DNA from 3 places in the Akkermansia sp. JRP_AM1 genome. Region 1 is predicted to be linked to each of the others. Evidence: riboswitches for the same ligand, from Rfam matches in the RefSeq annotation. Region 1 holds a riboswitch; each other region holds the start of a gene.
What was found. Region 1 has a riboswitch for cobalamin ahead of PVA48_RS05315 (ribonucleoside triphosphate reductase). Riboswitches for the same ligand answer to the same signal wherever they lie in the genome.
Positions count from the first base shown of each region.

Region 1 (10,286 bases):
TACCCCGGCGTCCTGCAACATGGACGACCCCAAGGCCCGTCTGGAAGAAACCGTCAATGCGTATGACAATTCCATCGTGGACCTGGACGCCTCCGTCCACCGCATGATTGCACTGTTGAAGGACAGGCCGGCCATTTATTTTTACTGCTCCGACCATGGCGTGGCGCTGGGCGAGGAAGGAAAAATGTTCCAGGGGCATGTTCTGCCGCCTGTTTACCGTCCCGCCATGTTCGTGTGGTATTCGGACGCCTTCGCCTCACGCTACCCGGACATGGTGCGCGCGCTGAAGGCCAACCGCCTGAAAGCCGTCTCCCACGACCACATTTTCCACACCCTCCTTTCCCTGGCCTCCATCCGGTCGGAAGTCGTCCGGAACGGCCTGAATCTGGCCTCTCCGGACGCCCGGGAAACCCCGGCCCCCCTCCAGCCGGAAGTGCTGGCGGAATGGCTGGCCGCTCCCGCACCGCCGCAGCCGCTTCCGTAAAAAAGATGGAAGCTGCCGTCATCCTCTGCGGGGAACGGCAGGATAGGACGAACTCTACCGTACCCGGACTCGCAGGGGATGCCTGACGCACTCCCGGACGCGGCGTGCCTCCGCCTCCCAGGCGGCAGAGGATTTGAACGGAGAAGCCTTGTCCCAAACCGCCCCCATGTACCACTCAAAGGGCTTTCCGTTCGCCGCCTCCCTGATCCAGTAGGTACAGCCTTCCGAGTCCACTGCCCCGCCTTCCGGACCCCAGGGAACTATCACGGCGGTTCCCAGGCATCCGTCATTCTTCCGGGGCCTGCTCCATGCCGTCATCAAGCCGCCGTCCTCCCGGTCCTTCGTGACCGTTTCATAATCATTCCTGCCCTTTCCGGTATCCATTCCCACGCCGGCCTTCACCGTTTCCGCCCCCCGGATGGTCAAGGTGCTGCGGACTTTGGAAAAACGGCTTCCTGCGTCCAGAGCCACCCTCCGCGTCTCCGCCACGCGTACGCCGCCGCCAATGTCCCACGGCGCATAAACCACCTCAAAAGCGGTCTGGACCGGACCGTTGTACAATGCCCGCGCGCTGGCCCAGTTTCCGGATGCATGCGGTTTCCCATCCCTGAACACGGCAATGCCGCCGCAGCCCCGTCCCGGCCCTACGTTGTACATGTCCAGTCCCCTGCCATGATCCCGGTGGTAATCCCCCCGCTTGTAAATTCATTGATGACGGGAGCACCCGCGCGCTTGCTCCATACATCCGTTCCGCTGGAAACCAGGCCCTCCCCCTCAGGGGCCGGCCTGGCAACGGCCGGACCGTAAATCCGGTGCGCCGTAAGATCGTTCTCCCACGCGAAATCATCCAGGCGTTCCGGGACCAGGCGGCTGAAACAGACGTCCGCGGAAGGAGCCGCCTTCAGGGAGGAATCGTTCAGAATCCAGAAATCACGGGCCGTTCCGGGCCGGAAATTGCTCTGGAACAAAAGAGTATCCGTCCTTCCGTCTCCATCCGTATCCGCCAGTTGGTGCGGGATGACGCGCCCGTGGCGGACGTCAAACACGCGAAGGGCGGCGGCATTCCCGGAAGTTCCGGACGTCCAGGGCACCGACACGGTTTCAGCAGGACGGAACTTGGCCAGTGGGTTCGTGACGGTTACAGTCTTTCTCTGCGGATGGTCCCGGCCAATGACGTATTTGCGCAGTTCGGTGCCGGCCATCAGGTAGGCGCCCGCGCCGTATGCTTCCGTATCCTCCCCGGAATAATGGCCCGGCTTGTCGGCAATGGGCTGCACCCAGCCCAGCGCGCCTTCCGCGTTGACGGAATCACAGGCGGCCTTCCACGCCCTGCGGATGACGGGAAGATATTCATCCGCATCCAGATACCCCTGGTTCACCCCCCACAGCATCCCGTACATGATAAAGAGGGTGCCGCTCATCTCCTTCAAGGGGGGCTCTTCCGGGTCCAGCAGGCTGGCGTGCCAGGAACCGTCGGGCGACTGGCATTTTTTCAGGGATGCCGCCATACGCTTGAGCAGATCCTCATAAAAGGGGCGGGAAGGCCAGTCCGCGGGCATGTCCTGAAGAATAAGCGGCAGTCCGGCAATCACCCAGCCGTTGCCCCGGCTCCAGAACATCTTTTTCCCATTAGCCGCCGGAATGGTGAAGTAACGGGAATCACGGAAAAACAGCCCTTCCTTCCGGTCAAAAAGATAGTCGCAGGTGAGCTTGTATTCCCTGTCCATGAATTCCAGATACCGGCGGTCTCCGGTATAGGCCGCCAGCTTCACGAACACGGGAGGGGACATGAACAGGGCGTCCGACCAGCTCCAGCGGTCCTGGCAGCCGGGAGTCCCGAACTGGAGGGAAGCGGAGGAGGGCCGGTTCATCACCCCGTCCAGCACGGCGCGTATTTTCTCCGCCGCAGCGGTATTTCCGTCTTCCATCGCCATCTCCATCCAGGCGTGGCCCACGGCGTGATCGTCCGCATGGTAATGCCGTTTCAGGGTTCTCCATTCCTGTTCCCCTCCTGTTTTCCTCAGCAGCGGCAATCCCGGCCCTTCCGGGACGGCCAGGCCATACTGCACCAGGCCGGAATAAAAGGCGCCGTAGGTCCAGTGCAGCGGCGAGCGTTTTCTGGGATGCTCCGCCTGCCATTTCGCCACCAGGCGGAGATTATCCCGGATGGTCTTTTCATTCCAGTCCGCGGGAGCGCCGGAAGCGGGGCTCCCCGCAGAAAGCGCGGGAAGAACCAGCAGCAGGAAGGATTTACGCCATCCGTTTTTTGAAAAGGAAAAGAAATTCATTTGACTGGTACGGAAAAAGCCGCGCTGAAATTTCTCCGTGAGGAATGAATCTTCCCTTTTCGGCCTGTCCCGTTTTCCCCGGTCCCCGGAAAGGGGAGGCAAGGGCACATATGGTGCCATGACGGAAGGGAATGCCGCGTTATCAACCATTCCCTGCAGCATATATACAACATATTGTATCATTATAAATATTTAATACATTATTTATACATTTTCCTTGCGGGGGCTCTCTTTCTGTGGTTCATTGCGTTTCAGCGCAGGTAACGGAAGACGGTGAAAATCCGTCGCGGACGCGCCGCTGTAACCGGTAGACGATGGACCGGACACTGACTGCCAGCAGTCGGGAAGTCCCCATCACATGTCGCACCGGAAGCCAGAAGACGACCTGATGCCCCCGTATCCCATCCCGCGGACAGGATGAACATACGCACAGGTCCTCATCGTGCCCCTTGTTAAAAATGCACGCATGCGGCGGCCCCTGCCTATGATTTTTCCAGGCTTTTGCCCAGGCTCGCGGATGAGCGGTCATCATCCCTTCCAAGCGAGACACCCACCATGGCAACAAGCATCATCAAGCGTTCCGGAAAAAAGGAACAATACCAGGGCTACAAAATTGAGGAAGCCGTCAAGAACGCGTTCCACAGCTCCGGCACCGCCTACAACCGTTCCATTTACGAAGAAGTGGAAGCCAAGCTGAGCCATCAGGACTGCGCGCATGTGGAAGAAATCCAGGACATGATAGAACGCGCCCTGTTCCGCTGCGGATACTTTGACACGGCCAAGACCTTCATCACCTACCGCTTCCTGCACAAAATGCAGCGCGAACAGCTCGGGGGCCTCTATTCCGGCAACACGTACGTGGACTGCAAGCAGACGGTGGAGGAATACATCGGCCAGAGCGACTGGCGCATCGCCGCCAACTCCAACACCACGTATTCCAACGCCGGCCTCATCAATAACACGGCGGGAAAGGTGATTGCCAACTACTGGCTGGACCAGGTTTATTCCGCACGGGAGGGGGCCGCCCACCGGGAAGGGGACTACCACATTCATGACCTGGACTGCCTGACCGGGTACTGCGCCGGGTGGAGCCTCCGCAACCTGCTCAACGAAGGATTCAACGGCGTGCGCAGCCGCGTGAACAGCAGGCCGCCGCGCCACTTCCGGGAAGCACTGGGCCAGATGGCCAACTTTCTGGGCATTCTGCAAAGCGAATGGGCCGGAGCCCAGGCCTTCAGCTCCTTTGACACCTTCCTGGCGCCTTACGCCTTCAAGGACCAGGCGGATTTCACGCGCATCAAGAAGGACATCCGCAGCTTCGTCTACAACCTGAACGTGCCCTCCCGCTGGGGGCAGTCCCCCTTCACCAACGTCACGATCGACTGGACCGTGCCGCGGGACCTGCGGGACCAGGCCCCCTTCAGCGGCGGGGAGCACCTCTTTGAAGGGGTGGAGGACCCGGGCCTGCTCTCCCTGGCGCGGGAACGCGGCGTGAACAAGCTGACAGAGCTGACCTACAAGCATTTCCAGAAGGAAATGAACCTGATCAACAAGGCCTTTTACGAGGTGCTCACGGAAGGGGACAGCACCGGGCAGCCCTTCACCTTCCCCATCCCCACCGTCAACATCACGGAAGACTTTGACTGGGAAGGGGAAAACGTGCCGCTCCTGTTTGAAAACGCCGCCAAGATCGGCTCCTCCTACTTCCAGAACTTCATCGGCAGCCAGTACACCGTGAATGAAAACGGGGAACGCGTGCCGGACGAACGGGCCTACAAGCCGGACGCCGTGCGCTCCATGTGCTGCCGCCTCCAGCTGGACCTGCGGGAGCTGCTCAAGCGCGGCGGCGGCCTCTTCGGCTCCGCGGAAATGACCGGCTCCATCGGCGTGGTGACCATCAACCTGGCCCGGCTGGGCTACCTGTTCAAGCAGAACCGGGAAGCACTGTTCGCCCGGCTGGGGGAACTGCTGGACCTGGCCAAATCCTGCCTGGAAAAGAAAAGAACCTTCGTCCAGGAAATGTACGACCGCGGCCTGTACCCCTACACCAGGCGCTACCTGCCCACCTTCCGCAACCACTTCTCCACCATCGGGGTCAACGGCATGAACGAACTGCTGCGCAACTTCTCCAACGACTCGATGGACATCACCTCCGAGGAAGGCAGGACCTTTGCGGAGGAAATCCTGGAATTCATCCGCCTGCGCATGCAGGAGTACCAGGAGGAAACCGGCAACCTGTACAACCTGGAAGCCACCCCTGCGGAAGGCACCACCCACCGCTTTGCCCGGGAGGACCAGAAGCGCTATCCGGACATCCTCCAGGCCGGGCCCGTGGGGCAGCGTTACTACACGAACAGCTCCCAGCTCCCCGTGGACCACACGAGCGACCTGTTCCGTGCGCTCCAGCTCCAGGACGAACTCCAGTGCTGCTACACGGGGGAACCGTCTTCCACATGTACATGAATGAAGCCATCAGCTCCCCGGAAGCCTGCCGGGACATCGTCCGCAAGGTGCTGACCCGCTTCCGCATGCCGTACCTGACCGTCACCCCGCTCTTCTCCGTCTGCGACAAGCACGGCTACCTGCGCGGGGAGCACCAGTACTGCCCCTTCTGTGATGAAGAGCTGCTCCACATCCACAGGCATGAATAACCCTTTTCAACCAGCCGCCTCGTTTCAAAACCCAGCCATCAATACGACAATGACCAAACAGGAAATATTAAGCAAATACGCACAGGACCGTACCCGCTGCACCGTTTACACGCGCGTCATGGGCTATCACCGCCCTGTGGAAACCTTTAACGCCGGCAAACAGGGCGAATTCCACGACCGCGTCCACTTCGTGGAACCGGACCGTCCCTGCTCCTGCTCCGCCCAAACGGAACAGCCGCGGTAATTTTCCCAATAACATATGCGAAGTCAATGGGAACGGGCCGGGGCATAGCGGACATCACGCCGCTCACCTTGCTGGATTTTCCAAACAAGGTGGCCTGCATCTTCTGGCTGAGAGGCTGTAACTTGTTTTGTCAGTACTGTTACAACGTCTCCCTGGTCAGAGGAACGGGCTCTCCTGCCGGAGACCGGACGGACTACCTTGATTTCCTCAGAGATCGGGTGGGATTTCTGGACGGGGTAGTCCTGTCCGGCGGCGAGTGCACGCTGTGTCCCGACCTTATCCCCATCTGCCGCGAGATACGGCAGCTAGGCTTCGCGATTAAAATAGACACCAACGGCACGAGGCCCGGCGTGGTGAAAGCGCTGGTGGAAGAGGGGCTTTGCGACTACATCGCCCTGGACTACAAGGCGCCCCCGAACAATACGGCGCCGTCACCGGCAGGCCCGACCTTTTCCCCTCCTTTTCCGCAACTCTGGACTACCTGATCGCCTCCCAAACCGCCTTTGAAGTCAGAACCACCGTCCATCCCGATTTATTGACGGAAGATCACGTCAACAACATCATACGCGACTTGACAAAGCGCGGGTATGGGGGCAACTACTTCGTGCAAAATTTCTACCTGACCAAACAAACACTCAACTCTCTCCCCGCGCCGAGCCGGTTGTTTGACCGGACCAGGCTGGAGCCGGCCTCCATCCCCGTCCACTTCCGCAACTTCGAGTTCGCTCCGGGCAAAGTCTGACCCAGCCGACCATGTTCGACATCCTGCTCAACCACAACACCCTGGTTCTCTTCGGAATCATCTTCTTTGGCATCGCCCTCGGCAGCATTAAAATATACGGCCTGAACCTCGGCCTCTCCGGCGTTCTCTTCGTAGCGCTGGCCGCCGGCCACTACCGCCTGGCCATCCCCAACGGCGTGGGCCAGCTGGGCCTGGCGCTCTTTGTGTACTGCGTGGGCCTGAGCGCGGGCAACCGCTTCTTCTCCGCCATCGCCAAGCAGGGAAGCAAGCTCGCGGTCATGTCCGCCGTGATTGTAGGCGTTTCAGCCCTCTTCACCTGCCTCTTCGGCATCTGGTTCAATGTTCCCGCGGGGATTTCCTCCGGCATCTTCGCCGGCGCGTGCACCAGCACCCCGGCCCTGGCGGCAGCCACGGAAAGCCTGCCGGGAGCCTCCGGAAGCGGCGTCAGCATCGGCTACGGCATTGCCTACCCGTTCGGCGTGGTGGGCGTGGTCCTCTTCGTCCAGCTTCTCCCGCGCCTGCTGCACTTTGACCTGAACAAGGAGGCCAAGGCCATGCACTCCAAGCAGGAGGCCAGCATCATCTCACGCTTGGTCCGCGTCACGCAGCCCAACCTGATCGGCCAGAACATTGCGGACTGCAAGCTGCTGGACGGCCTGCACTGCATGGTCACCCGCGTGGTGCGCAACGACAGGCTGATGCCGCTGACGCCGGAAGACACGTTCCGGGAGGGAACGGAAGTCCTCATCGTGGGCAACAGCGACACCATGCCGCATGACGTCGCTTTCCTGGGGGAAGTATGCGACAACCCCTACCCCATGGACTCCCAGAAGGAGCGCCGCAAGCTGATCCTGACCAACAAGAACTACGCCGGGCGCAAACTCCGCGATCTGAAAACCCTGCGAACGGACGGCGTGATCATCTCCCGCATCTCCCGCCTGGGCTTCACCTTCGTCCCCACGGGGGACACCACGCTGGAGCGCAATGACGTGCTGACCGTGGTGGGTTCTCCGGAAAACCTCACCAAGTACGGGGACAAAATCGGCCACCGCAGCCAGGACATGAACCAGACGGACCTTCTTTCCCTCGGGTTCGGCCTCTCGCTCGGTATCATTCTGGGGCTGGTCAACTTCAGTCTGGGTAACGGCCTGGGCATCTCCCTAGGGATTGCCGGCGGCCCGCTGATTGTGGCCCTGCTGCTCGGCCACTTCGGGCGCCTGGGCCCCATCGTGGGTTACATCCCGCGCCCCACCCGACTTCTTTTGCAGGACCTGGGCCTGGTCTTCTTCCTGGCTGACGCCGGCATCAAGGGCGGCGCGGACCTGGTCACCACCGTAGCCACGCACGGCGCGGCCGTGTTCATCATGGGCGTCATCGTCACCTGCTCCGGCATGTTCGCCGGTTACTTCGTGGGCATGAAGGTCTTCAAGATGAACATCCTGGAATGCCTGGGCGGCATCTGCGGTGGCATGACCTCCACCCCGGCCCTGGGCGCCATCGCCAGCAAGACGGACTCCCAGGCTCCCGTGGTCAGCTACGCCACCGCCTACCCCGTGGCCCTCATCCTGATGACTATCATCGCGAAAGTCATCATCCAGACCATCGGCGGCGTGGTGGGCGTTTAGCCCAAGGCGCAAACTTCACCACCCGGAAAGACCGCGTCTCCGGCGGTTCTCTCCGGGCGCCATGCTTCACGGAAAAAGGAATATCGATTGCGGATCAGCGCCGTTTACCTCCTTGCCACCAGCCGGAAGTTTAAGACCCCGTTTCCGTCACTTCCATGCAGACGGACTGGAAGGCATTTTTCCAGTTGATGCGGATTCCGAAGTCCATCAGAAAATCACCACCAAGCACCCGTTCATGGACGTTGGCCAGGGGGCCGTTTTCATCCAGGTTGATCTCCCTGACCAGGTATCTGGCGGCAGGATTCAAGCCTTTCAGGCGCAGGGGCGGCGGGGAATCCGCCAGCCATTTGTCCATTAGCCAGGCGAAGACGACGGCCCTTTTTTCATGCACGTACATCAGGGAGGCCACCCGGCTTTCATACGGGGAAGATAGTCGGTACAGGTCCCCGAACTGGACCACGGGGCGGATGCGCTTATATTCCGCCAGCGCCCGTTTGGAAAATTCCACTTCCTCCTTCGTCATGTCACAGGGCTGAAGCTCGAATCCCAGACGGCCCGACATGGCGACGTCAAAACGGAATTTGAGCGGCGTGACGCGCTTCGTCTGATGGTTGGGGGAGGCCGTCACATGGGCGGCCATGGTAATGGCCGGGAACAAATGGCCTATGCCCCACTGCATGAACACGCGTTCACAGGCGTCCGTATTGTCGGACGTCCAGAATTCATGATGCCTCCGCATGGTCCCGTAGTCGGCGCGGCCTCCGCCGGAGGAGCAGGCCTGAAACGTCACGTCCGGAAATTCCGCCGCCAGCGCATCAAGAATGGCTTCATAGCCGCGCACGTAGTCAATGGACAGGTTCCCCTGATGGCTGGCGTCCAGCCAGGGGGAGCCGGGATCGGAAATCTTGCGGTTGCAGTCCCATTTCACGTAGGAAATGCCCGGATGTCCTCCCAACAGTTTCCGCATGGCTTCAAGAATGTATGCGCGCACGTCCGGATTGCTCAAATCCAGCAGGTACTGGCTGCGTTCCAGCCTGTTTTCCCGGTGCGGAAGGCCGATGACCCATTCCGGATGCTTCTGATAAAGTTCCGAGCAGGGGTTCACCATTTCCGGCTCCACCCAGATGCCGAAGCGTATCCCCAGCTTTTCCGCCTGGCGGATCAGGCCTTCCAGCCCATGGGGCAGTTTAGCACGGTTTACCTGCCAGTCCCCCAGACCGGCCCGGGCGTCATTGCGCGGGAATTGTCCGCCAAACCAGCCGTCATCCAGCACGAAAAGCTCTATTCCCAAGTCCGCCGCACGTTTCATCATGCCGTGCAGCACTTTTTCCGTGAAGGTAAAGTACACTCCCTCCCATGAGTTCAGCAAGGTCAGCCGCTCCGTGCCGCCGCTGCGCAGGCCGTAGCGTCGCGCCCAGCGGTGGATGCGCCGGGAGGCTTCCCCCTTGCCGTTTCCACTGTGCGCCAGAATGAGGGGAGGCGTTTCAAACACTCCGCCGCCGTCCAGCAGATAGGGAGCGGGGGCCACGTCCAGCCCCGCTCCCGCAAAGAGGTAGTGATACGGGCTGTGGCGGAACCATATCCGGTAGTTGCCGGGCCACGCCAGCGCTCCCAGCACCACTTCCCCGGAGTCCTCCCGCGCCGGACCATCCAGGGAGATGACGAAGCCGGGGCTTCCCTCCTGGGCGGCGCGGGTTCCGGTGCCGGAAACCAGGGCAAGTTCATGCCCCCGCGCCACTTCCTCCTCGCTCATCAGGGATTCCCCGCCCCATGTGCCGCGGAAGCTGGTGACAAAGTAACGTTCCGCTCGCAAATTCAGTTGCGCGGACGCCGCGCGGTGCAGGCGGATGCCTTCCCTCCCCTCGTTCCGTATCACCGCCCATTGAAGGAAGGCGTCCGATTCCCGGTGGGAGCGAACATGAATTTCCACCCGCACGGGGTAGGAAGGGTCTTTCCCATAGAAGACGGCTTCTTCCCGGTCGTCATCCAGTTCCAGCACTTCCCATCCCTGGCATTCCAGGCGCAGAGAAAGAGTTCCGTCCGCCTGGGTCGCGCAAATGCAGTATTCATCCGACGCATTGGGAAGCCCCGTCACGGAGTCCGCCAGGGCGGAATACAGAAGAGGCGCATCCGCGGCGCTTTCCAGGGCATCCTCCGGTTCACGCAGCCGCGGTCCGTAATAGGCGCGGCGCACGCGGCCCTGTTCATCCCTGAACAGGATCATCTGGGAGGAACGGGTCAGCAAATGAACG
Region 1 covers NZ_CP118234.1:1,127,706-1,137,991, forward strand. The annotation lists gene PVA48_RS05305 (phosphoethanolamine transferase) at 1-484, shown strand, start outside; partial or broken gene PVA48_RS05310 (glycoside hydrolase family 88 protein) at 539-2,955, opposite strand; cobalamin riboswitch at 3,002-3,175, shown strand; partial or broken gene PVA48_RS05315 (ribonucleoside triphosphate reductase) at 3,328-5,423, shown strand; gene nrdD (anaerobic ribonucleoside-triphosphate reductase) at 5,473-5,667, shown strand; gene PVA48_RS05325 (anaerobic ribonucleoside-triphosphate reductase activating protein) at 5,694-6,152, shown strand; gene PVA48_RS05330 (hypothetical protein) at 6,203-6,409, shown strand; gene PVA48_RS05335 (aspartate:alanine exchanger family transporter) at 6,421-8,034, shown strand; gene PVA48_RS05340 (alpha-galactosidase) at 8,165-10,286, opposite strand, start outside.

Region 2 (10,286 bases), 1.0 Mb from region 1:
CATGGCCGTCATTACCACCATCCGCTCCGCCTTCGGCTTCCTGACCCGGCTGCCCGTAGGCCCGTGGCCGCTGCAAAACGACCTGAACGGCATCTCCGCATGGCTCCCGCTGGTCGGTCTCGTCGTGGGAGGGCTGGCAGGCGGCCTGACCTGGGCGGCCACCCTGCTCTTCCCCTCGCTGGTCTGCGGCGTCATCGGCTGCGCCTGCTGGGTAGCCATCACGGGCGGCCTGCATCTGGACGGAGTGGCGGACTGCGGGGACGGACTGCCCGTGGAAGTGCCGAGGGAACGCAGGCTGGAAATCATGAAAGACTCCCGCCTGGGCACCTTCGGCGGCACGGCCCTGTTCTTTAACCTGGCCTTCAAGGGCGCCGCGCTGGCGGCGCTGGCGGCCTGCGGTTCATGGGAGCTGCTGCTCACGGCGTGCGCGCTGGCCGGGCTGCTGGCCCGCAGCCAGATCTTCATCGCCATGCGCTTTCCGGGCGCGCGCCCCGGCGGCATGGGGAAGCCTTCAAGCAAGGGACGCGCCCCGTCCACGACCTGATAGCCGCCGCCGTCACCCTGGCTGCCTGCGCGCTGGCAGGATGGCACGGGCTGTACGCCCTGCTCACGGCCCTGGCCGGTTCCACGGCCCTGCTCCTGTATGCCCGCCGCCGCCTGGGAGGCGTCACCGGGGACGTGTTCGGCTGCACCGTGGAATGCACGGAATGGCTCGTCCTGCTCACCTTCTGCACCTTATGAAAACTCCGCACAAATGCCGCGTTCCGGGCCTCAACATCGGCTGCACCTCCTTCATCATCCCGGACTACTACGTCCCCGCCATCAGGGAATGCGTCCATTACGCGGATGACATCGCCCTGCTCCTGCTGGAAGCCGGAGAGCACGGGGAGGGACTCATTACCCCGGCGGAAATCCGGGAGCTGGCCGGAATCGCCGCGGACGCCGGGGTCAAGTGGAACGTCCACCTGCCCACGGACGGCGGCTTCGCCACGGAGGAATCAGGGCGCCGCTACACGGAAAACATCATCCGCGCCATTGACCTGACCCGGGAACTGGAGCCCCACACGTGGGTCATGCACGTGGTTACGGACCACATTCCCGGCCCGGACATGCGCCCCCATCTTACGGAGCGTGAAACGGAACGCATCCTCCGCAGCCTGGAGCAAATCACGCCCCATCTGCCCGCTCCGGAATGCCTGGCCCTGGAAAACCTGGAACGCCACCCGACCGACTACCTGGACAAGCTGGTCTCCGCCACGCCCCATTCCCGCTGCTTTGACATAGGCCATGTCTGGAAGGAAGGCCTGCGGCCGGAAGAACTGCTGCCGCTCTGGCTGCCGGACATACGCATGTGCCACCTGCACGGGCTGGAAAAACGGGACCACAAATCCCTGCACCACATGGCCGCCGCCACGCTGGACGCCATCCTCCACCCCATGTGGGACATCCGTTTCTCCCCCTCATCACTCTGGAAGTCTTCAGCCTGGACGACTTTCTGAACTCCCACCAGGCCATGCTGGAATCCCATGAACGCTACATCTCCAAACACTGACGCCAATCCCGCACGCATGACGCTCGTCCTGGGCGGCATCAGAAGCGGCAAAAGCCAATACGCCGAACAGATAGCCGCCGGATTCGGGAAAAAAATCCTGTACGTCGCCACGGCGGAGGTGTGGCCCGGAGCCGGATCCATGGAATACCGCGTGCGCAAGCACCGGGAACGGCGCCCGGCAAGCTGGCTTACGCTGGAATGCCCCCGCCATGTGGCCGCCGCCGTCCGGGAATCCGGCCTGCTGGATCAGGTGGACGGCGTCATTCTGGAATGCGTAACCCTGCTCACCTCCAATACCCTGTACGCCCAGAAGGACCCTACGGACTACGAACCATTCCAGGAAGCGCTGATTGAGGAAATAGAGGCCTTGAAGGAACTTATCCCCCAATCCCCCGTGCCCTGGGTTCTGGTCTCCTCTGAAACCGGCATGGGCATCAGCCAGGCGGACGCGGAAACGCGCCACTACTGCGACGGGCTTGGCATCGCCAACCAGCTTCTAGCCAAAAGCGCGGACGAAGTTTACTTCATGGTTGCGGGGCTTCCCGTAACCGTAAAAAAATAGCAGACGGTCAATTCTTCAGCGCAATATACTTCAACACTGCCGGACACATCCGCGCCAGTAAAAAGTACAGTCCGCTCAGAGCCAGAAAAACAAGGGGTACGGCCATTCCCCATATCCAGAAGCTTCCCCTTGGAAAACCGAGCCTGAGCATGCCCTCATAAACCAGGGCATGCGCGGCATATACAAAAAAGACGGAGGGAGCCAAACGGGCGCAGAAAGAGGAGATTCCCGGAAAATACCGCATCATCAAGAAGGCGCAGGATGCCAGCCACAGCACGCCCATGCACAAGGATAACGCAGACTCCTGAACGGTGCTGTACATTTCCCATATAAAAATAACGGGAAACACCATCAGCACGTACAGCCACGCTTTACCGACTGCATTCTTCAACTCTTCAAGGGAATAACGGCACAAAAACATGCCAAGGGCAAATGCTCCAAAACCCCTGGGATGGATAACGCAGAAAACCTTGTCCATGTATTCGAAGGACAAGTAAAGGGAATTGCTCGTACTGAAAAGCACCAGGGAGGCCATGGACAGAATGAGCAGACAGGCCCGCGGCATCCGGAATAACGCTCCTGAAACCAGCACAAACACCATTAAATCCCGCAAAAACCATAAAACAGTTCCCAAAGGAGGGCGCCCTATTCCCAGACCGATCATCCATTTTACAATGTCCGCGGGAAACCCGAACAAGGCCATGGAAACGAAAATCCAAAACAAATAGGCACACAGAATCAGAAACGCTTTTCTCCAGTTAAGCCAGGGCACCGGGGCCGGGCTGCCCCCATACTTCCGGGCCAGGAAGTAACCCGCCGCCATGAAAAAGAAAAATACGCCCGCACGTGTTGCATACACAGTGAAGCCATGAGAAGCGGGAGTATGCTGGATCATGATAAGCAACATGGCCAGCACACGGATAATATCTACCCACGGGTCACGGCACTTCTCCGTCAGTTTCCTTCCCCGGACGATGCCCGGCGCATGTGAAGGAGAGTTCGTTAACGCTTCATACATATGCCAAATACAATAACGAACATCCGGGGCGCCATGATAGCATGGCCGTCCTTCATGGCAATACGAAACAGGGAGCCAAACGCAAGAAAAAGTTCCAATTGACAGGGTCCGGAGGATATGTTAGGCATGCCATGCCTCCCTCACCAACCGGAGGCGCTTCCGGGAAGCCCGTGGTACGGGCAGGAAATAGATGGGGAATCCGGTGTGAATCCGGAGCGGTACCGCCACTGTATATTGCACGGCTTAAAAACCTGCAATGAGCCAGATCGCCAGCCCCGAAGTATTTTATGAACCGCCGGCGAGTATTCCGGCATTCAGACCATACACATGCATTCATCCAACACGCTCCGCTTGAACGGAGCAGACTATGATGGTCCGGCCTCCTTGAAGTCCGGAATGTTCAACACTCCTGAAAAAACACCGTGCCACGCCAGGCACCGGATGCAGGCTGTGGCTATGACCCTGGCCTGCCTCGGCATGCTGGGAACGGTCCATGCCCAGGATACTGCCAGGGAAGACCTGGCCGGCGCTTATGACGCCACTGTAGCCAGAACCGCCTCAGATGCGGCCCTGGGAACGGTCTCCGCCACATTCAACGTGACAGGCTCCAGCAACGTGCGCGGAATCTGGGGAAAATCAGGCACCCTCAGCATTGGCGCGATTGCCGGGGATGCCGTATTCAACGTCTCCTCCACGGCAAACAACGCCTTCGGCATTGACACCTCCTCCGGAGTCAATGTGGACATCGGCACCCTAGCAGGAACATTCAACATCTCCGCAGCCAGAACGAATGCCACCGGCATCCGGAGCTACGGGAAAATACTCTCCATCGGAACGATCACGGAAGACGCCCTCATCTCCATCACGGCCAATTTCTCCTCCAATGGCATTTACGCCTATCAGGGGCGCCTGGACATTGGAACGATGGCCGGCAAAATCTCCGTGGACCTGGGAACAGGAAACTATGCGAGGGGACTGTATGCCTACGGAAATACCATGGACTACCAGGGCCCGCGCTACAAGGACGTCAACATCGGCACCTTTTCCTCCACCGGCAGCATTTCCGCGGCGACGGCCGGCGGCTACGGAGCCAGAGGCATCCAGTCCAACTACGGGCAGGTGAACATTACCCGGCTGGACGGTCAAATCACCGCAGCCTCCGGCTCCAATGATGAAAGCGAGGACTTTTCCGCCATCGGCATTGAAGCCAGGGAAAACATCACGCTGGGCGACATGGGAGCAACGGGAAGCGTTACCGCCACGACCAACGGCATGGACGCCTACGGCCTCTTCGCCGGAGAAGAAGGGGGTTACCAGACCCATTCCAATATTACCATCGGCAATGTGGGCGGCTCCATCCGGGCGGAAGCCATGGCCGGAACGGCCGCCGGGGCACGTTCCACGGGCTCCCTGTCCGTGGGAAACATCAGCGGTTTCATCTCCGCCTCCTCCACGGGAGCTGCGGAAGCCTACGGGCTGCTGGCGGAATTCTCCCTGACCACCGGCACTATCAACGGAACCGTCAGAGCGGCAACTGCCGGCAGCACGGCGGCGGCCCTGATGGGAGGAGCCGGCATCACGACGACCATCGGTTCCACCGGCGTCATTGAAGCAACGGCGACGGGGGACGAAGCAACGGGGTATGCCCTGTACAGCGGGTCCAATACGGGTTCCGGCTTCTCCACGGAAAACACGGCGGACAACGTCACCGTCCACGCCGGAGCTTCCATCAGCGGCATCTGGGAACTGGGCGGCTCCGGAGCGGAAGGCTCCGTGGATACCATTACGCTGCTGTCCGGAACGGACGCCGCTCCGGGACTGTTTGACTATACGGTGAGGACAACCGTCAACACCAGCAAGTCCGATACGGCCACCCACCATTCCTCCGTCACGCTCAACGTGGGCAGTGCGGACAACGAAGCGAACTGGACCATCTCCACGGAAAAAACTGCCGGCCTGTTCAACCGGGTCAACGTGGGCCACGGCTCTGCCGTCACCTTGACCGGGAACTCCCAGATACTCCGTGACGGGGCCGTCGTCAACAACCAGGGCTCCATCTCCGGCAGCGGCACGCTCACCATTGCGGAAGGCATGACGCTGCTCAACGGGACCCTGGTGCAGAATGCGGCGGGAACGGCCCTGGAAGTGGGCTTTGACGGCCTGAACGTAACTCTGGACCTGGCGCAAAACGCCACGGTAGGCGCCACGGTGCTCAACGCCACGGATTCCGCCTGGGTCGTCACGCTGGACCAGATCAAGAACGGCATCACCGCCATGTACGGAGCCAGGGTGGACAACTTCCAACTGGAAAACTACCGCATGAGCTACCGCCTCCAGGGCCAGGTATTCCTGGGTGAAGGCGCCCCCATCGTCGTCAACCCCGGAGAAAGCATCCATGTGGGGGAAGGCTCCAAGGTCATCATCGGGGAAAACCTGCCTGAGCACGGCATCGTGCTGGAAGGCGGGGAGGCTGACTTGAGCCAGTCGGACGCCGTCATTTCCTCCGGAGCCGTCAGCGGCGTTTCCGGACAACTGACGCTGGCGGGCAAGGATGAAAAGGAACAGACCCTGAACTGGGAACACTCCGGCACGGCAGGCTACAGCGCCTCCGCCGCCGACGGAGGCGCCTTCGCGAACCTCAACGTCACGGCACAGGATGTGAAGGTTGTCGCCAGGGGTTCCTATGCGGCGGAAAACGTCGTCATCAGCAACAACGCCACCCTCGTTCTGGACGGCTGGGACGCCAGTCTGGGCGTGGAAGGCGGGAGCATCCGCCTGGGTGAGGCATTCGCCCATCCGGCTAATCCGGGGCATCTGGTGCTGAACGGCTCCACCGTTCTATCCGGCGTGGAAACCAACAGCGGTTCTACCGTCTCCGGTTCCGGCGCCTTCAAGGGAGAGGTTACCTATTACGGCAGTGAAATCGTGATCGGCTCCGGCTCCTCCGCAGGCTACCACAACTATGAAGGCGGCCTGAACGCGTGGGGGGAGTGCAGGAACTCACGTTCATCGTGAACGGAACGGCGGCGGCGGACGCCGCCCATACCGGAGCGGACACCTATTCCCAAATGAACGTCTCTTCCTCCTACCATGTGGATGGAGCGCACGTCAATGTGGTCATTGGAGACAACCTGCTTTTCAGCAAGGAACAAAGCTTCTCCCTCTCCCTGGTCAACCTGGACCCCGATACGGTCATTGATCCGGACGGATCCCTGTGGGACCTCACCGGCATCGACCCCACGCTGAAGGGCCGCACGGACCTGGTCACGGATACCGGCTTCACGGTTTCCGACGACGGCCTGCACCTGATTTTCAGCGGCAAGGTCAACATCAACGCCGTGAAGGCCCTGCGCGGAGAGGAAGCCTCCCGCATCGCCAACACGCTGTGGTCCTCCGTCCGGGTGGTGGACAGCTTCGCCCATACGGCGGCTTCCCAACTGGATTTCCGCGGACCGGGAGCGCGCAACATCTGGTTCTCCGGGCTGGGGGACTTCATGAACGTCTCCTCCGCCACGGGAGCCTCCGGCTTTGACTACAAGGGCGGCGGCTATGCCGTGGGCATGGACTACGCCTGGACGAAAAACTGGATATCCGGCGCGGCCTTCGGCCAGACCTTCGGTTCCTTCCACTCCGCGGACAAGCAGTTCAAGGCAGACCAGGACGGCCTGATGCTGGCCCTCTACCAGCGTTACCACCGCGACCTGCTCCGTGGAAACAGCGTGGACATTGACGGCTACTTCACCTACGGCCGCATGGACAACGATGCGGACGGCACGCTGGGCGGCAGACCCGCCACCGCCTCCTGGAACGATGACGTGTACGGCTTCGGCCTGAAGGGAACCTGGAACATCCGCCTGAGCAGCACGGATGTGCTGAAACCCTTCGCAGGCATTGAATTCCTGCACGGCTCCCAGGGTTCCTTCGGGAGCGTTCCGGTTCCGGCACCGCCTGGTACCAGGACGGCTCCGTGCAGAACTGGAGCATCCCCGCCGGCGTCACCTGGCAGAAGCAGATCGCCGTCGGCAGGGGCCAGTACCTGCTGCCGCAGATGACGGTTGCCTACGCCGGAGACGTCTCCCGCCGCAACGCTTCCGTGAAAACGGACGCCTTCGGCACGCCCTTCCGGGTAGACGGCGTCCATCCGGGACGCCACGCCCTGATTGTCCATGCGGGGCTGAACTGGGTCATTTCCAGCGCCTGGAGCGCCGGAGCCTTCTACCATCTGGAACAGAGGGAACACATGACCAACCAGAGCGTTAACGCTACCGTGCGCTACTCGTTCTAAACGTTCTTCCCATTCGGAAACATTCCGGAGGGAATCCACTGTGGATTCCCTCCGTTTTTTCGGCAGGCTTCCCACATTCCACAGGAAATTCTTGACTCCACAGCCCTCTTGCCGCTTAATTCTTCCACTTCACGTGCCGTCGTGGCGGAATGGTAGACGCGCTCGACTCAAAATCGAGTTCCAAAAGAGTGTGGGTTCGAGTCCCACCGGCGGTACCAATAAATAAACCCTGAAAGCTTAATCCTTTCAGGGTTTTCTTTTATCAGTTAACAGCTCTCGGTTAAGAAGCAGAAAACTGAAAGCAATAATTTCCAGAAGAAACACTCGTGTGTTTATATAGATATAATTTCTGAAACTTTTTCCGGAACACTATATCTATAAATAAAATCATCAGTAATTACATACTTTATATTAAAAATTATTCTACTGTAATTTTCCAATATTCGCCCTCGCGATGTAATTTTACATGCAACAAATGAACTAGTCTTTCTGCTTCCCTGCAAAAATCTCCTACAATATCGTCATGGGATTCTCCTTGTTGAAGATGCCACCAATGGTATTCCATTTCCGGAATCAATCCAAATTCATCCACCCCTGTATAGTTTCCAAGTAAATCTGATAAATGCTGAAGCATGTCTTTTTCAGATTCTACTCCTCCTTTCAAACCACAGACAACATCTTGAAGACATCCAAGACAATAAAGCCTAACGGCATCCTTGCCTTTTGGAGGAATTATTCTGGCGGCTGAGGCAAATGCTCGGAGATCGTCCTGCAACTCAAAATAATTAATTGAAAGCTCTCCAAAATGCGAACTCAACAAAAGCAGGGCTTCGTCCATTTCTTCGCCCAGGGAATTATGTAAAGAATCAATTGCCCATTTCACATAATCATTTAAATCTTCCAAAAAGACTCCTTCAAAGGCCAGTACCTGCTTGCTTGTTGGCCGTGCAAGGAGAGCTTCAATCATGTTTTTTTCAATCTTTGCCATTAATTAATTCTTTTTATTATAAAGCCATAACTCCTCCTACAATAGCACCAATTGGGACAGTACCGATTTCCTCCGGTAATGCAATTTGAGGCCCCAATTGTCCACCAATGAAAGCAGCTAGCGCTCCTGCTAATGCACCTTCCCAAAATGCATCCCATCCACTGCCAACCGGTTCTTGCACAGGCCCAGAATCCGAAATTAGAACTTGAAATGGTCCAGGACCAGTAAGCAACGCCACTTCGTCTATCCATTCACGTACTACTTCCAATTCAGGATGTATCGTAATGAATTAATTATTTTATAGAAATAATCTTAGTGCAGTTCACTGCATTTAACCTAGCTTTCAAAAATTCCGTACGATGATTATCCCATGATTCTTTTGTACCATACTTTCTCCAATAATCTGTAAAATCTCTTTCACGACGTGTTTTGGATGCCGTGAACCATTGGAAAAATCTTTTTATATTCTCTTGACAACACTCTCCAAAGGAACACGATTTGACAGTAGGATGTTTTCCATCAAATGGACCTCTTTCTATTAAACCAAGTAAATCAACAAGCTTGACCGGATTATTGAGAATCATTCTATAAACATTATTCCCTATCTTTTCAGCAATAGGATCTCTATTGATCCACCTGCCGTCAGCTGAATTGTAATGACGATAATTGTAATAGACGAGAGTAAGTTCCTCATCACAATATTCGCTACTCCACTGCATAGGTTGAATCACATCTCCTGCCCATGCCTTTTCCCTGGAGAGGAGCTTATGGACGGAAACAGACTATTCGCGGACAAGGGAAAATATCTCGGGAAAAAGTACGGAAAGTTCAGAGTGAGGAAGGAGATTCGCTCTTGGATGATCGGACAGGGATTGACGATAAACTCCGGAAAGTTTTCCGTAGTTGTTGTCCAGGAAGTATACCCGGCATCCGGCAAGCAGACCTGCAATGCAGATGTGCAGGCGGTCTGAAATGACGATGTCCAATTCCTTCAGAATAGAGAGAAGGCCCCCTATTAGAAAAGCCTGCTCGGCAGAACCGTCACCCCAGCCATTCCAAAGATCGGAAATATCACGTCCCAGGATCAATTCCGCAGGCAGAGCGCTCTCCTTGCCCCGGCGCGGCAGAAAAGCCCCCTGCTGCCAGTAATTTTCGCGGAATGCGCAGAAAGAAGATTCCTGCACGGATTCCCGGATTTTTTCCAGGAGGGAAACCGCCCATGGTTCCGGACAAGCGGGAGTTCCCTTTTCTTCCAGGATAAAAGACGGCAAGGAATTAGGGCAGAAGTAAAGAGCCATGTCGTCCGCCGGGAGAAATTGCGCCCGATCATTGAGCGAAAGGCAATAATCCAGGGAACGCTGTTCCCGGCAAAAGACCAGGTGCCTTTCATCAAAGGAACGAATAAGAGAATCTACCTGATAAAAGCTGTGCGGAAGGATAATGCACCGTTCCACTGAGCGGGCCGTCAGTTCCTCTTTCTGCTCATCCAGAGAACCGTAAAAGGACACGAACCTTCCGCCACCGCCATACACCACATGCCGATGAGGTTTTTCCTGCGCCGGCAGATGATGGCGACGGAAAAACTGCCGCGTGGCGATGTCAATAAGCAAATCTCCTATGTTGCCATGGTTGGCGCAATATTGAAATCCACCCAGTTTAATGAGAGCAGGAAGAATGGAAATGGATTCAGGCATGCGGTATGATTTCACAAAATTCGTTAAGAGTGCCCAGGCAATCCCTGGAAGAAACGTGTGGCACTTCCAGTCCCATCTTGCGCCAGACGCAGATCTGGTGGAGAAGCTCCGTTCCGGAGCCTTCGCAGATGTTATGGAACACGTTGACGAATAATCGTTTAATTGGAATATTCATAATTGTATAGGG
Region 2 covers NZ_CP118234.1:90,817-101,102, forward strand. The annotation lists partial or broken gene cobS (adenosylcobinamide-GDP ribazoletransferase) at 2-741, shown strand; gene cbiR (cobamide remodeling phosphodiesterase CbiR) at 738-1,499, shown strand; gene PVA48_RS00395 (bifunctional adenosylcobinamide kinase/adenosylcobinamide-phosphate guanylyltransferase) at 1,527-2,114, shown strand; gene PVA48_RS00400 (acyltransferase family protein) at 2,122-3,132, opposite strand; cobalamin riboswitch at 3,277-3,424, shown strand; gene PVA48_RS00405 (beta strand repeat-containing protein) at 3,460-6,147, shown strand; gene PVA48_RS00410 (autotransporter outer membrane beta-barrel domain-containing protein) at 6,123-7,184, shown strand; gene PVA48_RS00415 (autotransporter domain-containing protein) at 7,100-7,417, shown strand; tRNA gene PVA48_RS00420 (tRNA-Leu) at 7,553-7,635, shown strand; gene PVA48_RS00425 (hypothetical protein) at 7,836-8,405, opposite strand; gene PVA48_RS00430 (hypothetical protein) at 8,422-8,673, opposite strand; gene PVA48_RS00435 (RHS repeat domain-containing protein) at 8,699-9,136, opposite strand; gene PVA48_RS00440 (polysaccharide pyruvyl transferase family protein) at 9,188-10,099, opposite strand; gene PVA48_RS00445 (hypothetical protein) at 10,092-10,274, opposite strand.
Region 2: another riboswitch for cobalamin. It lies ahead of PVA48_RS00405 (beta strand repeat-containing protein); the one in region 1 lies ahead of PVA48_RS05315 (ribonucleoside triphosphate reductase).

Region 3 (10,286 bases), 1.4 Mb from region 1:
ACCTGCCCTCAAAGAGTTCATTCACGAGCGCCCGCACTTCCCCGTCAAACGGTGGGAGCGAATTGATTTTCTGGCAAAGCGTGCGGCTTCTCACCGTTTCCGGCCACAGTATTTCCTTGAATTCCCTGGTGTTGATCGGTTCTCCGTTTTTCAGTCTTTCGTAAATATCCATGTTGTTCGCCTTTCCAAAGTTTTTATTCATCCCAGTCCCTTTCCCGTCTAGTCTCCAGTCCGTTCCATGAGAAACGGCAGGATGGCAGGATGGATTATTTTCCGGCGGCGCGGGCTTGTTTCAGCGTGTCCAGCACTCCGGCATGGTTCGGGAAGCGTTTGAGCGCCTGTTCGCACATGTCCGCGCATTCCCGGTATTTCCCGGCCTTCAGATAGGCGCGGGCCAGCTTCCATTCCACGGGGTACGGCACCACGGGGGGCAGCAGCAGGGAGGAGAAGCGCTGGCTCCCGATGGCCTCGGACATCCAGACGCTGGCGGAGTCCGGGAACATGAGGGAGCGGATTTCAGAGGAATACAGGCTTCCCATCTGGAGGCAGCGAGCCCAGTAGGAGACGCTCATCTGCCGCCGGGCGGCGTCCGCGCCGTCCATGAGCAGGCGCAGAACGCCGGACAGTTTGTCAAAGGCGGACGCCACGGCGCCCGGCCTGCCCTGCCTGGCAGAATAACAGGCGCCCATGTATTGGGTGACCACTGCCGCCATGCCGTTGCTCAAGTCCGGAAATCCCTTGGGCAGCGGTCCCGGAGAAGCCTTGAGCACAAGAGCCTGCGCGGGCAGGTCAGGCCGGGCCAGCATCAGGCGCGCGGGCAGTGTCCTGGCCTCCCATATTTGCAGGAGGGTGCCGGGGGCCAGCGGATGCTTTTTGTCCAGGGGAACGGAAGCGGCGCGGGCGGCGACGGCGTTCGCCTGCCTGTAATGTCCGGCGCAGAATTCGGAAACGGCCCGGTAAAGGATGGAGCGGAACCAGGCGTCATCCAGCGCGGGGGAACGTTTTCCGCCTTTTCCCAGGCCAGGCACAGGTTTTCAGAGTCCTTGAAGGCGGCGCATGCCCCTTCATAGTCCCCCGTGCGGAACAGGCAATGGCCCAGCAGATGATGGGCGGACGCGGAGAAGGGGTTGGCGGCCACGGCCTTGCGGGCGGTTTCCACCGTTTCCGGGGAAATGACGGGAGCCACTTCCTCCAGCAGGGCGCGCATGAACAGGGCGGCCTGGGAGCCAGGGCGTTCTTTCAGGACGGCGTCCACCACGCGGACGGCCTCTTTCTGCCCCTCTCCGGGGTTGCCCTGCCCGTCAAAGCCGTCCCGCAGGAGCATGGCGTAAAAGAGGGGTGCGTAAGGGTCGCGCTTCCAGGTGGAGCAGATGGTTTTCCACGCTTCCTGCGCCTTCACGGGCCCGTTCATCAGCAGCACGGCCAGGGCGTCCGCATAGGCGCGTTCCTGTTCCGGACAGTCCGGACGCAGCGCCAGCTCCTTCATGCGCTTCATGGAATGGACGCGCTGGTCCTGAAAAGCGGGTCCGGCGCCCATCAGGCTCATGCACCTGCCCCAGTGGGCCATGAGGCAGTCCGGGTCCAGCCGGAGCGCGGCGTCAAATTTCCGGAAAGCACGCATGTCCCCGAAGGTGAGCAGATGCGTCATTCCTTCCAGCACCAGCATTTGCGCGGCAGGAGAGGAGGAGCCCACCATCATCGGCTCCACGCCGGGCGGCAGCACGGCAGGCTGTGCCGGAACGCCGGCGCGGAAGACGGCCTCCCGCCAGCCGTTCAGGGACGGGCTGCTCATCCAGTACCCGTGTTCCCCGCCTCCAGCAGCGGAACAGAATCCCGCCATGGCGGCGGCCAGCAGGACATGGCGGAAAGAGGTGTTCATAAGGAAGAAACGGTTACATTCTGTCCGGAAGCTGGATGCCCAGCAGGCCCAGCCCGTGCTTGAGGGTGCGGGCCGTCAGCTCGCACAGGGCCAGGCGGGAGTGCCGCACCGCCCCTTCCGATTTCAGGACCGGGCACGCCTCATAGAAGGAGTGGAAGGCGCGGGCCAGGTCAAACAGGTAGGCGGCCAGCACGTTCGGGCGGCAGTCGTCCAGCACCTGGGGCACCACTTCCCCGTAGCGGGCCAGGAGGCGGGCCAGGTGGATTTCCGCATCTTCTGAAAGCTGAATGGGGGCGGACCAGTCCAGCGGGCTGCCGTCCAGCTTGCGGAAGATGGAACGGACGCGCACATAGGAGTTCTGGAGGTACGGGGCCGTGTCCCCCTGGAGGGCCAGCATTTTGTCCCAGTTGAAGACGTAATCCGTCATTCGGTTCTGGGAGAGCTCCGCAAATTTTACGGCTCCTATGCCCACGACTTCCGCCACGCGCTTTTTTTCCTCCTCCGGCATGTCCGGGCTTTTTTCCTCCACTACGCGGGCGGCGCGTTCAATGGCTTCATCCAGCACGTCCTGGAGGGAAACGGTGTCCCCGGAACGCGTCTTGAACGGCTTGCGGTCGTCTCCCAGGATGGAGCCGAACGCGATGTGGCGGTAATCCCCATCCATGCCGCGGCGGCGCTGGGCGGAGAATATCTGGCGGAAATGCAGGGCCTGCGGTGCGCCCACCACGTACCAGATGGAATCCGCCCCCCACGTCCTGATGCGGTGGTCCAGCGTCGCGAGGTCCGTCGTGGCGTACAGGAAGCCGCCGTCCGCCTTCCGGATGATGCAGGGGTTGGCGCGCCATTCCCCCTTGTCCTGCACGAGGAAGGGGTCTTCATTGGGCGGCACGGAGCCGTCGGAAAACACGCAGATGGCGCCGTCGCTCTCCCGGGCCATTCCGGCGGCGATCATGCCGTCCACCAGCGGAGCCAGGGCGTCGTTGTAAAAGCTTTCCCCCAGCCAGTAGTCAAAGTGGATGTCAAGCTGGTCGTAGATTTTGGAAAGGCCGGATTTGGAGACTTCCACGCAGCGCTTCCAGATCGCCAGGTTTTCCCCGTCCCCGGCCTGGAGCTTCACCAGCTCCGCCTTGCAGGTGTCCAGCAGTTCCGGCTTTTCCTTGCACATCAGGTTCACGTCCTTGTACACCCGCAGCAGTTCGTCAATGGGGTTGGCGGCCAGGGCCTGCTCGTCCAGAATGTTCTTCCAGCCCCACAGGATCATGCCGAACTGGGTGCCCCAGTCCCCGATGTGGTTGTCCGTAATCACGTTGTGCCCCACAAAGCGGGCCACGCGGGAGAGGGCGTCCCCGATGATGGTGGAACGGATGTGGCCCACATGCATGGGCTTGGCGACGTTGGGCGCGGAAAAGTCAATGACGATGGTTTTGGGGTCCTGCACCTTCTCCACCCCCAGACGGTCGTCCGCCAGCATGGCCAGCAGGCGCGCGGCGTAAAATTCCGGCTTGATGCGGAAGTTGATGAACCCGGGTCCGGCGATTTCCAGGGAACAGACGCCGTCCTGCCCCATCCGGTCCACCACCTGCTGGGCCAGAGCGCGGGGATTCGTGCGGCACCGCTTGGCAAGCACCATGGCGGCGTTGCTCTGGTAGTCCCCGAACCGCAAATCCGCGGAGGGCGTCACCGAAGCGCAAAAATCAGCGGGAAGCTCCTCCCCCAACACCGCTTTCAATGCGGCGGACAACTTTTCTTCAAGAATTCCGGGTATGGTCATGTCTGCCCAGATGAACGGACATTCCAACGCCGTAGTCAAGGCGCAACTGTCATGAAGACATATCTTTTGACCTGCAACCCAGCCCGGAAATTGCCCGGGAGGACCATTGGGACGAATGAGACCGGTGAGACAATTGCTTTTACGAGCTTCCCGACTTTCTCCTCTGCTTCCGCAGCCGGGTCATTCTCTCCCTTAAGCCTCCCTCCTGCAAAAACCGTTCTTCCAGTACATTCAATTGTTTTTTCAAGAGAAAAGCGGCCTGATAAATCAGACAAACCGCCATATTCGCGAACACTTCATCGTTTCTGGAATGAGCCAGATTTAAAAACCATTCCGAATGGTCATGCCGCAGGGAGGCCTTCCGCATCAACAGAGATTCGGGAGAATCCTTATCCCATAGCCTCAACCCGCGCATACGCAAATAATCTTCATAGTCCAGCAGAAGCTCTTCCAAGCTGGCCCGGGCTACATTGGTCAGCTTGATTTCCGTTTCACGGGAAGTGGCGGAAGCCATGCTCCCCTCCGCAATATTCTGCTTGCCGGAACGCGCCGCCTGCACCATCTGGTCAGTAGTACGCGCATCACGACTCAAGTAGCGTCGCAGAAAGCTACCGTCAAATCGTAAATGATTTGGGCGTTGCGGAATGAAAGAAGCCGTCTGTAGCCGCCTCCCTTAGGCAGTAAACGCCCGTCATCCATCTGTCCTCCCTTCCCTCTCCGTCCCAAAGGACCCAGCCGTCCCCATCGTCCCATTCACGCGCTTCATCGTTTTATGGTACGATGAAAAAAGGGAGACTCAATTTTTTTCTCCCCGTCCCTCCCCGCGAACCGGGCGGCCAGCGCCCGAATCCGCCTTTTCCGTCAGCAGGCCTTTTCTAGAAGGACCGCATTCTGGAAGCCTTCAGCCATGCTTCCAGTTTCCTGGAGGCCTTTACCTCTTTTTCCCGTTTCTTTTCCGGCACGGACTTTCCGGAGAAAGCCTTCGCCAGAACCAATGCCAGTTTTCTTTTCATTTTCATTCTATTTTTCTATAGGGTTTGCTCCACCGGGAGCGGAGGAATTCAGGAAGAATCCCTGCCGTATCCCTTCGGGGAACACCGCCTACTTACTGTATGCAGGAAGTTTAGTCCATTAGAAAAAAAACGATTCCTTGTCATACTTGATACAATAAGGAAGAGAAAGCCCGCAGGCCGTTAATCAAGAGACTTTTCCAGCAGGTCCGCATCCTTGGCCGCAGAGGGGTCAAAGGGGCGGCCTATCTTTTTCATCTCCATTTCCACACGCTGGTGTGACGATTCGCCCTCCATCATGACGTCCAGGGAGCGTTTCAGGGAAGCCAGGTTGGACGTGTAAAGCTTCTGCCGCGCCGCCGAACGGGAGGCCAGCACGCCCCGCCGGTCAAACAGGGCCAGCACCGTATAAACGTCCCCGTTTTTCCCTCCGGCAATCAGGCCGACGCCAAAGAGGGGAATATTGCCCAGGAAGTCGTTTTTAGCCTTGTGGTAGCGGTAGGTCCACAAGACGCCGTTTTTCATGGTCACCACGTCGGAGGGCTGGCCCAGAGCGTCGTAAACGTCCGCCTTGGAGGATTTTCCCGGCGCCAGCCTGCCGTATACTTCCGGGGACGCCACGGATTTGTTGCCGTATGTGACGGAACAGGCGGCCAGGGCCAGGCAAAGGGCTCCCAGGAAGGGCAAGAGGACATAACGCATCTGCATGGAGGAAAGGTACGTGGCCCGGATTCCAAGTCAATCCCGCAGCCCATCATTTCCCGTGGATGCACCGGAAAGGCCGCCCCGGGAAGAAGCTCCCGCCCGGAGGCCCCCCCTACTTCTCGCCGAAGTCATATTTCTCCGTCTTCCACAGGAACATGCGCCGGTACAGGTGGTATTCCGTCACGCAGAGGACGGGCATGCCGATGATTCCGATGAACGGCAGCAGGCGGAACAGATGGCGGCACAGGAAGAGCACCACCATCAGGAAGCTTTCCCTGAATACGGTCATGTACAGGGAATACGGGTTGATGAGCGTCCTCTTGTACAGGGAGGAGGCCAGCAGCGGCCCCAGGATGGGAATGATGCCCAGCACGACCACGGCCGCAAAGGTCCAGCCCCTGCGGCGCCCAACATACGCATCATACTGGTCCACGGATTGTTCCCCCTGGAGCACCGCCTTTCCGCAGGCGGGGCAGCGCTGGTTCAGCGTAGGCTCATGGAGCGGCTGGCCGCAGTAGAAGCACCGCCGGTAGCTGCGGAGGACTTCCTCATGCCTTTTCCATCCGGTGGACGGAATCACGGTGCGCAGCCTGGAATAACCAATCCAGTTCAGGGCGCGGGGTTTGGGATTGGACGTGCCGCACTTGGGGCAGTGCAGGCCGCACGGGTACATCATGGTGCCGCATTTGGAGCAGAAAATGCGGTGGTCGTATTCCCGGCGGCGGCAAAAAAGGTAGTAGGCCCCCAGGGCCAGCCCGCCCAGGAGGCCCAGCGCGATCACCACCCACGGATACAGCAGGGAGTAGGCCACCAGGTATTCCGTCCAGGAGTGGTCGGACTGGTGCATGAGGGATTCCGGGCCGATGGGGTTCTGCGCCACGTCCGGAAGGCCGCTCACGTATTTTTCACCCATGTCCCTCAGCGGCCCCGCGGGGAGCCATTGTTGTATGGGAATGGGTTCTCTCATGATTTGGCATGCATGCAGGGTTCACAATACAGACAGGATTTCCCCCCGGTTTCCGTCAAAAAAGCCTGTGTCATCCAGCATACGGCGTCCCCGGCGGAATAGGGAGGGGAAAGTGGGCCATGGACGGAAAATTCCGCCGGGAACGTGGAAGAGGCCCTTTTCATCCGGGGCTTTTCCGTGTAATATTCCCGCCATGCCAACACTCCGCCAAGCCGCCAAGGACGACATCATGCTGATTCATGAACTGGCCCTCCAGGCTTTTCCGGCCACTTACCGGGACCTCCTTTCCCAGGAGCAGATGGATTTCATGATGGACTGGATGTATTCCCCCGCCAATCTGGAGAAGCAGATGGAGGAAGGGCACGTGTATTTCATCGCCTCCCATCAGGGGGAGGACTGCGGCTACCTGTCCGTCCAGCCGGAAGGCCCCGGCGTCTTCCACTTGCAGAAAATTTATGTTCTGCCCGGCTTCCAGGGGCTGCACATCGGCAGCTACCTGTTCCGCCAGGCCGTCAGCTACATCAGGAGCATCCACCCGGAACCGTGCCTGATGCGCCTGAACGTGAACCGCTATAATACCCGGGCGGTGGAGTTTTACCGGCGCATGGGGATGCGGGAACTGGAACGCGGGGATTTCCACATCGGCCACGGTTATTACATGACGGATTACATCATGGGGCTGGATATTGCCTGAAGCGTTTTTCCCATGGGAACGGGCCGCCGGGCTTCCCCGGACCGGAAGTGCGCAGCCCGTCGAAACAGAACAGGCGGGACAGCCGAGGAAACAACCGGAGAAGGCAGCGCGGGGCGCGAGCTTCCTTCTTGACACTCAATGCGGGATTCTGCATCATTCATCCTATGAAAACCTTTACTGCCCTCATTCTGTCCGGCTCCATTGCCGCCATGACGGCCCCGGCTTTCCTCCACGCGGCGGACAACGGGAACGGCGCCAAAGTCACCTACCCATCCTTTGACGAAGGCAGCCACCTCCACGGGCCGAGAATCAAGGCTTCCGACCTGAAGGGGAAGGTGGTGTTTTTTGAATACTGGGGCATCAACTGCCCTCCCTGCATCGCCAGCATGCCGCATTTGCAGGAATTACAGGACAAATTCCAATCCAAGGGTTTCACCGTGGTTGGCAGTCACCGCCAGGGGCTGACCCCCAGGGTGAAGCAGTTCCTGGAGGAAAAGAAGATTACCTTCCCCGTCTATCAGGGGCTGGATATTCCGGCGGCCTCCTGCCCGGGCGGCCTGCCGCATGCGGTGCTGATCGGGGCCAACGGAAAGGTGGTGGCCAAGGGGCATCCCACCCAGCTTTACGACCTGGTGAAAAAGGAGGTGATGAAGGTGGAACGCGGCCTTCCCATCCTGGAAGGCGTGGAGCTGGACAAGTACAAATCCCTGGCCAAGACGGTCGTTTCCAACGGCAGCAACATCGAGTCCAAGATCACGCCCCTGCGGAAGAAAACGGACGACGAGGAGGCCCAGGCCGTCTGCGCCGCTTTTGACGAATGGCTGGGAGACGCCAAGGACATGGTGCAGGCCCAGATCCAGTCCAACCCGCTGGAAGCGGTGACGGCCATCACGCGCCTCAAGACGGCGGTCCCCTCCGTCAAGGAGTTCGACGAACCGCTGGCGACTCTGAAGGCGAACAAGGACCTGCCGAAGCTGGCCGACCTCAACAAGAAGATTTCCGCCCTGGAACAGCGCAAGGCGAAAGGGAGAAAGGTTTCTGAATCCGACCTCAAATCCCTGACGCAGGCCGTGGACAAATTCGCGGAGTCCGATAATGAAGCCACGCAGACCGTTGCGGGCAATCTGAAAAAGAGCCTTTCTTCCCTGGCTGTGCCAGAGGCTCCGGAAGATAAATAAGCCTTTCAGCCGAACGGCATTTCATCCGGAACAAACAGGCGTTTACGGACGCCTGTTTCTTTTTCTCCGGAAGCTTTTTTCTTCTTCCCGGATAAGACATCCGGAGCGGAGAGAACGGAACAGGTTGCCCGGACAAAGGAGGAGAGAGCCCGGTCATCATCCAGTTCCGTCATCAGGAAATGCGGCCTGGCGCCGGGATAGGGACTGCCCTGCTCCTGCTGCGGAAGCAGCTTCAGGCCCGGCTCCGTGATTTTGACAAATAATTGGTTGTCACATACCAGGCCGAAATATTTCCGGTCACAGTACAGGCCGTATTCCCCAAACATTTTTTTGAAGGAAATGTCCCCGGCATGCCGGAGCTGGAAACAGATATATTCTACAACATCCGGGGAAGAAGCCATGCTCCATGTTCTCATACCTGCCCCGCCTTCTGCAAGCAGCAAACTCCGGCCTGCGGCCTACCGGATTGGAAAGCCCCGGCACGGTACGGAATGGGGCGCTTCCTCCCTCTCTTTTCCGCCGGGATTTCTGCACCCCGGAATGCCCCGTCTTCCACCGCTTCCGCATCCGGAACCTGCATTTTTTCCAAGAGCAGGCGCAGGAACGGCCAAAAGGCGGTTTTTACCCGTCCACGCACATTTTTTCCCAGTCTCCGGAAATTCGGCGGCGTTCTAATAAACATTGACAGTGACGGCTAAAAACGCCATTAAACACGCCGAAGCAACGGGGAATTCCGTGAGAACCGGAAACAGTCGCGCTGCGGTATCGGGTTACAAACCCTCAAGGAACGCTTTTCCGCCAGCGTTCCGGTCAGCCAGTCCTCCCATTCCGGAGGGTGAAGGCGAGGGGGAGGTTGGAGACCCGGAGTCCGAATATCCTTGCTCCGGTTCACCATACCTTATCAACGCATGATTGAAGCATCCTCTTACGTACCGGGGGCATTCCTGCCCCTTTCCTCCGTTTTTCTTGCAGGACTCACCCTGTTTTCCCTGCCTGTGCTTTCCGCCGCCCCATGCAGGGCGGAAGCGTCCCCCGCCCCGGCGGAACAGGCGGCGCCGTCACGGCAGGAAGGGCTTCTTCTCGTGGCCTTCGGGACCAGCCACCAGGACGCTACCGTCTCCTACAAGGAGCTGGAGAAGGACATGCTGGCCCATTATGCCCCGGACCGCCTGAAGTGGAGCTATACTTCAAGCATTATCCGCAGGAAGCTTGCCGGACGCGGAACCCCCGTTCCCTCCGTGGAGGAAAATCTGGAACAGATGGCCCGCAAAGGCATACGCACATTGCGCGTCCAGTCCCTTCACATCGCCCCCGGCGAGGAGTTTTCCCGGATGGAGAGGCAGATTGTCAGTTTCCTGGCGCGCCATCCGGACAGCTTTGACCACGTGTTCATCGGCCGCCCCCTGCTGGAAAGCGAACGGGACAGGAACGAGGCCATCACGGCCCTTCTGGAGCATTTCCCCGCGGAACGGAAGAAGGATGAAGCCATCCTGCTCATGGGGCACGGCCAGCAGGAAGGACGCTGCGACATGGTGCTTTCCGACTTCGCCCGCGAGCTGAACGACCGCGACAGCCTGGCGTTTTTCGCCACCGTGGAAGGAACGCGGGGGTGGCCCCCATTCTGGAACAGCTTAAAAAGTCCGGCGCCAAGACCGTCTGGCTGGCCCCCTTCATGCTGGTGGCCGGAGACCACGCCAAGAACGACCTGGGCGGGGATGAGGAGGATTCCTGGGCTTCCATGCTCAGGAAGGAGGGCTTCACCGTCAAGACCCACCTGCGTGGGCTGGGGGAAAACCCGGGCATCCGCGCCGTTTTCTCCCGCCATGCCCGGACCACGGAGGACGACCTCATGACCCCCAAACAAGCGCATTGACATGGCCAGCCCTGGAAAGTTCTACGGGGTGGGCATCGGCCCCGGAAATCCGGAATACCTCACGCTCAAGGCCGTCAACGTCTTCCGCTCCGTGGACGTGGTGTTTACGGTGACCGGACCCAACAGCGATTTCAGCATTTCCGAAGCGGTGGTGCGTTCCGTGGGCGGCGTGAAGGCGGAGTTCCGCAAGCTGGTTTTCAGCATGTCCC
Region 3 covers NZ_CP118234.1:2,517,205-2,527,490, reverse strand. The annotation lists gene PVA48_RS12115 (tetratricopeptide repeat protein) at 267-806, opposite strand; gene PVA48_RS12110 (tetratricopeptide repeat protein) at 806-1,879, opposite strand; gene argS (arginine--tRNA ligase) at 1,893-3,650, opposite strand; gene PVA48_RS12100 (four helix bundle suffix domain-containing protein) at 3,790-4,242, opposite strand; gene PVA48_RS12095 (hypothetical protein) at 4,844-5,368, opposite strand; gene PVA48_RS12090 (hypothetical protein) at 5,478-6,332, opposite strand; gene PVA48_RS12085 (GNAT family N-acetyltransferase) at 6,526-7,026, shown strand; gene PVA48_RS12080 (TlpA disulfide reductase family protein) at 7,191-8,204, shown strand; gene PVA48_RS12075 (TfoX/Sxy family protein) at 8,210-8,605, opposite strand; cobalamin riboswitch at 8,874-9,100, shown strand; partial or broken gene PVA48_RS12070 (sirohydrochlorin cobaltochelatase) at 9,113-9,715, shown strand; gene PVA48_RS12065 (sirohydrochlorin cobaltochelatase) at 9,814-10,077, shown strand; gene cobI (precorrin-2 C(20)-methyltransferase) at 10,079-10,286, shown strand, end outside.
Region 3: another riboswitch for cobalamin. It lies ahead of PVA48_RS12070 (sirohydrochlorin cobaltochelatase); the one in region 1 lies ahead of PVA48_RS05315 (ribonucleoside triphosphate reductase).